2 regions of the Paenibacillus sp. 203 genome follow, and region 1 is predicted to be linked to the other one. Evidence: riboswitches for the same ligand, from Rfam matches in the RefSeq annotation. Region 1 holds a riboswitch; the other holds the start of a gene.
The links. Region 1 has a riboswitch for thiamine pyrophosphate ahead of tenA (thiaminase II). Riboswitches for the same ligand answer to the same signal wherever they lie in the genome.

Region 2: linked by a shared signal. The riboswitch ahead of WA407_RS08120 (thiamine phosphate synthase) and the one ahead of tenA (thiaminase II) in region 1 are both predicted to bind thiamine pyrophosphate.

The regions. Positions count from the first base shown of each region.
Region 1 is NZ_JAXCHD010000006.1:319,443-322,596, forward strand. It holds gene thiD (bifunctional hydroxymethylpyrimidine kinase/phosphomethylpyrimidine kinase) at 1-267, opposite strand, end outside; gene thiM (hydroxyethylthiazole kinase) at 264-1,106, opposite strand; gene tenA (thiaminase II) at 1,181-1,870, opposite strand; TPP riboswitch at 2,009-2,111, opposite strand; gene WA407_RS16495 (NAD-dependent malic enzyme) at 2,204-3,154, opposite strand, start outside.
Region 2 is NZ_JAXCHD010000003.1:368,145-371,298, forward strand. It holds gene WA407_RS08115 (ABC-F family ATP-binding cassette domain-containing protein) at 1-914, shown strand, start outside; TPP riboswitch at 1,008-1,116, shown strand; gene WA407_RS08120 (thiamine phosphate synthase) at 1,381-1,974, shown strand; gene thiO (glycine oxidase ThiO) at 2,039-3,154, shown strand, end outside.

The DNA.
Region 1 (3,154 bases):
GATGCCGGCATTAAACAGCATGCCAGTCTTCAGGGCATCCACTCCAAGGTCTAATCCTACGGCTTCGATCTGTTCCGCTGTTGCTTCCTCTGGTAGCGGATATACGCCGTGGACCCCTAAGGTATTCTGTACGGTAATGGCCGTAATAGCCGACATGCCGTACACGCCAAGTTCTTGAAAGGTTTTGAGATCAGCTTGAATTCCGGCCCCGCCGCCACTGTCCGAACCAGCAATCGTCAGCGCTCTGGGTACACGAACGTCTGTCATCGCGCACCACCTGCTGCTGTTGTTCCGGCTTCATGGATCGAGACATGCCCTTCTAGTGAACCTGTGTGCAGTTTGGCCAGCTCGTCGAGAAAGGCAATCTGGAAGCTGCCGGGCCCCAGCTCTGCGGTACGTGTTGCGGCTCGAGAAGCTGCTGCACCGTAAAATGCCAAACCTGCTGTACCTGCGAGCAGCAGGTTAGGTTCAACAGCTGCAAAGGCACCTAACACAGAGGTCAGCAGACAGCCTGCTCCGGTTACCTTCGTGAGGAGCGCGTCTCCGCCGCTAATCATTCGTGCTTCGGCCCCATCGGTGATGACGTCCTCTTTTCCAGTAATGACAACCATCGTATTGAGCATTCGAGCAGCCCGAATTGCCAGATCGACATGGCCGCTGTCAGCACTGTCACCGGCATCTACGCCTTTAATGTCACGCGCTTCTCCAACAAGATGTGCGACTTCGGCTGCATTGCCCCGCACCAATGAGATTTTGACTTCACTCAGGATTCGCAGTGCCGATTCAGTTCTAAAGCTCGTTGCTCCCGCACCGACCGGATCTAGCAGCACCGGAACACCGTGTGCATTCGCCGATTGTCCAGCAATGATCATGGCATCCACCAGTTCGCGGTTCAGTGTACCGATGTTTAACACGACGGCGCCTGCTATTTTTGCCATATCTGCTACTTCCTCGGGTGCATAGGCCATCACCGGGGAGGCGCCCAATGCATACAGACCGTTGGCCGTAAAGTTGGTGACTACCACATTGGTCATATTGTGAACGAGGGGTTTGCTGTTTTGTACCTTCGTCAGGAGATCCGAATAACTTTTTTCCCATGTACTCATAATGATTATCCTCTCTATAGTTGGTGGTTCAACAGGGCATTAACCGTACTTCACGCATCGAATCGCCAGGCTGACTATTCCAAGATCGCTGCCTGCATTTGGACCGGCCATTCTTCCTGCTTATAAGCCATATCCCAGAACTTATATTCCAGCTGGCAGCTCAGTATAAAATGCTCAATCATCCGCTCCCGCTCAGCAGCCGTTGCGTCTTCCGCCCAAGCATCTACACGTTCTCGGAACTTGAGTGTTGTATCATCAAGCTGGTCTCCATAGAAGCCAATCCATTCATAGAACGGATGAGACTCATCCGGCTTTACTTCATCCAGCAGCCTGCGGCCAATCTCGGCATACGTCCACATACATGGCAGCAGCACAGCCAAGATCTCGCCCAGGCTACCCTCATGCGCAACCGTCAGCATGTGACGGATATAGTGATGAGCCGACGGAGCGAGCGGATATCCCTGCAACTCTTCATAGGTCACCCCTGCGACAGCACAGAAATTTTGATGCGGATGAACCTCGCTGTGGAGAATAAAAGAGATTTGTTCATTAAATACAGCCATATCCTCCCGATTGGTGCATTTGGAGATTGCGATGCCGTATATCCGCATGTAGGCGTTCAAATATTCAAAGTCCTGTTTTACATAGTGAATCAGCTGTCCCCTTGTCAAACTTCCTTCAGCAATACCTCTCACAAAGGGGTGCTCAAAAATCGCTTGAAAAATGCCGTCCGCCTGCCGACGGAGTTCTTGTGTAAAACTCAATTTCCCCACCTCCATCAAATTGAAGAGCAAGAAGTCCTGTAAGAATATAATTCCGGAACAACGCTAAAAAGCCGCCCCGGAAAAATGGGAGCGGCTTCAACAATAGGCCCAATACGCAAAAAAACGTTTGAAACCTTATATACGAAGGCTCCACTTTCCTACGCTAGTACGAACTAGATCAGGTTCAAAGGGTCCAAGATACGTTCTTGTCTCAGCCATAGCGGCTCCCCTAGTGGACTTCTATTCTTTTGACTATTACTGTACATACGTTCATACGCTATGTCAAACATAGTGTGCAAAATATGAAATTTCCTCTAGTTAGGTGTTTTGGGCTTAGTGAGGGTGATGAATTACATTTTCCACAGCTTTGACCTTGGCATATTCCGGTTTCCACATTGCATCTCGTATAGCTTGTTCCACATCTGAAATGTGCGCCTGAGCTACCTGATCCTGTATCGCGGCTTTTGCAACCGCAATCGCAACAGCGTACGAAACTTCGCGTAATTTTCGGATATGAGGGAGTAGTGCACCGCCAGGCGTATTCGAATCTACACCATTGGCAACAGCAACTGCTGCCGCTGTAAACATCGCAGGGGTAATCCTTTTGGCTTTAACCACAATCGCACCCAGACCCAGTCCCGGAAAAACAAAGGCATTGTTCGCCTGTCCAATCTCAAATTTCGTACCGTTATAGGTGACGGGCTCAAAAGGACTTCCGGTTGCAATCAGTGCTTTGCCATCGGTCCATCGGATCAAATCCTCGGGTACTGCTTCTGCAAGGTTTGTAGGATTGGACATGGGCATAATGATCGGGCGTTCTACATGTTTCGCCATCTCCTTGATGATCTCTTCAGAAAAGGCACCTGCTACACCGGAAGTTCCAATCAATATCGTAGGCTTCACCTGACGGATGACCTCCAGCAGTGGTATTTTGCCGTCACCCGACCGGGTCCATGAACTGACTTCATCCTTATTGCGCACATACGGTTTCTGATACTCTAATACGTCTTCCATATCTTCCATTAACAGCCCGCGATAATCAAAGGCCCAAAAGGACTTGAATGAATCTTCTGCGGAAAGGCCGTCCTCGATCATAGCACCCCGAATTTGATCAGCATTACCGATTCCTGCTGCCCCTGGGCCGAAAACAAGTATTTTTTGTTCAAGCAGCGGAGTCTTGGTGACACCCACCGCCGAAAGAATCGCAGCCAAGGTCACCGCTCCTGTACCTTGTATATCATCGTTGAAGGTGAGTATACTTTGACCGTATTTTCCTATAATATG
Region 2 (3,154 bases), on a different contig from region 1:
TTATTTCACATGATACTGAGTTTATGAACCAGGTCGTTAATGTTATTTACCATCTTGAATTTGCCAAGATGACCCGTTATTCAGCTAACTATGAAAAGTTTCTTGAAATGGCGGATCTGAACAAAGCTCAGCATATTGATGCTTATGAGAAGCAACAGGACTTTATAAAGAAACAGGAAGATTTTATTCAGCGCAATAAAGCGCGTGCTTCTACCTCAGGCCGAGCAAAGAGCCGTGAAAAGCAGCTTGATCGGATCGAACGTATTGATAAGCCTGAAGAAGCCGCAAAACCAACCTTTCAGTTCAAAGAGGCACGTGCAAGCGGAAAGACGGTATTTGAGGGTATTGATTTTGAGATTGGTTATACACATGCCCTTTTGCCTAAAATGTCCATGACGATTGAACGTGGCGAAAAAATTGCAATTGTTGGCTACAACGGTGTCGGTAAATCGACATTGCTCAAAACCATATTGGGAAAAATTCCGCCAATCAGTGGAAAAACCTATCAAGGTGATTTTTTGCAGCCCGCTTATTTTGAGCAGGAAGTAAAGGCGGAGAAAATTACACCGATTGACGATGTGTGGAATGAATTTCCGCATTTGAACCAGCATGAAGTACGAGCGCATTTGGCGCGCTGCGGTTTGAAAAATGAGCATATCACACGTCCGCTATCTGCGCTTAGTGGTGGAGAACAGGCTAAAGTCCGTCTTTGCAAACTGTTAATGCGTGAAAGCAACTGGGTATTGTTCGATGAGCCTACCAACCACTTGGATGTTAAAGCAAAGGATGAGCTGAAACGTGCCTTGAAGGAATACAAAGGGACGGTATTGCTTGTATCTCACGAACCGGACTTTTACGAGGATTGGGTAACCAAAACGTGGAATGTGGAAGAGTGGTCAAGTAAAGTTAACTAAAATCAGTTAAATCCAGTTCTGCATATTTCACACGAAGTGGGGTTTGCAGAATTAGGAAAATATGCTAAGCTATCTTTAGCTTATACAATAAAATAGTCACACTAGGGGAGCCGCCCATGCGGCTGAGACGGAATAAATGGATTTCGGACCCTTTGCACCTGATCTGGGTTATGCCAGCGTAGGGAAGTGAGCGCCGTACAAACAAGGCAACACCATCTTTATTTTGTTTGTGCGTGGGACGATACACGTATACGGATATCATGGTCCGTTCGATTATTGGACGTTCGTTAAACCACTTCCTTGGGGAAGTGGTTTTTTTGCGTTTCGTTCATTTTAAGTTGTTCGAGCTTCCGTAGACGGATTCACATACAATCCCCTTTCATTACTGCTGGTAGACGTGGCTGCTAAGCTTAGATCCTTTAATCCAATGTGAGGTGAAGACAAAATCGAATTACACGCAATTTCGATGGAAAAGGGCACTTTTGCACAAGCCGCCCGAGTGGCTGCTATGATTTGTCCGTATGTTCATTATGTACACGCACGTTTAAAACAGAATGGTGCCTCTGCATTGCTTTCTTTGACTCGCAGCATGGTGGAGCAGGAAGTTCCTTTGCAACAAATTGTAGTAAATGATCGTGTGGATGTAGCTTTACTTACTTTGGTTGGAACCGTCCAGCTACCAGCTAATGGATTACCTGTTGTGGATGTGAAAAGCCTACTTTCAAAGAGTACACGCTGTGGAGTGTCTGTGCATTCCTTGGAGGAGGCGCAGACTGCCGAGCAGGCAGGAGCAGACTATGTACTTTATGGTCACGTATATGAGACCCATTGTAAGCCCGGTATTGTACCGCGGGGTTTAGCTCAGCTTGAACATATTTGCAGGCTGTCGAACATTCCGGTGATCGCGCTGGGCGGCATACAACCGCACCATATCCCGGAGCTTTATATGGCCGGAGCAAGCGGAATTGCGGTGATGTCTGGTATATGGGAGGCTGAGTCGCCCGTTGCAGCTGCGATGGAATATAGGCGAATGGCAGATCTTGTAGTTCACAGCTTGTAGCGAGAAAACGAGAGTAGAGGCAAGCTGAAAGCAGAATGGTTTATGGAGAGGAGACACGGAACAAATGCTAAAGATACACACAGAGGCAAGAGCGATAGGACATGCTGAATGCTTGGTCATAGGTGGAGGTGTCATCGGCAGTTCCATTGCTTATCATGTGGCCAAGGAGGGAAGAAGTACGATCATGCTGGAACGATTGATCCCGGGTGAGGGAGCCTCAGGAGCAGCGGTTGGAATGCTGGCAGCGGAAAGTGAAGAGTTCACCGACTCTGAGCTGGCACGATTTGCTCGCAGAAGTCGAGATGCATTCCCTGAGCTTGTTTGTGATCTGGAGCGTTTGTCGGGTATTTCGGTGGAATTCCGTACAGAAGGATTTGTGACCCCTTTCCGTACGGAAACTGAAGGCCAAAAACGCTGGAAAGCTGCTAAAACGCGAGAGGATGATTGTCCTATCTGGTGGGATGCGAGGGAATTGGCCCGACGAATTCCAGGTTTGGATGAACAAGCGATCGGAGCAATATATCGTTCAAAGGAGACACAAGTGGCTCCTGTCCAGCTTTGTCGTGCTTATGCAGGTGCTGCTGCGGTGCTGGGAGCAACGGTATGGTCTGGTACACGGGCAGAGCAACTGGTCATACAGGATGGTCGAGTTTGCGGTGTCCGAACAGATAGCGGCTTTTTTTCCTGCGATCAGGTCATTATTGCTGGAGGCTTGGATAGCATGAAATTACTGGCGCAGGTTGGATTTGAATATCCACTTTATTCGGTCAAGGGCGAAGCGGTAGCGGTCTCCTTGAAGGATCACCCATTAGAATACACCATTTATGCTGATGATATTTACCTCGTGCCTAAACAGAATAACGAGCTTTGGATTGGGGCAACGAGCCTTCCGCATCAATATGACGAAGAAGTGACCGTAGGAGGCTTGGAGGGGTTGCTGGCACGTGCCTCTGCCTGGCTGCCGTGCGTCCGTGAAGCTTCTTTTATACGCGCTTGGGCGGGCTTACGTCCGCAGGCTGCATCAGGCCATCCTTTTATAGGTACTGTTCCTGGGGTCGAGGGCGTATTTGCTGCGGTTGGGCATTATCGCAACGGTGTCCTGCTGAGTGATGCTACCGGGCGTGCGATGGCAGCTATGCTTAATGGAGCTGGTGCAGCAGAACTTGGGATAAGTAGTTTT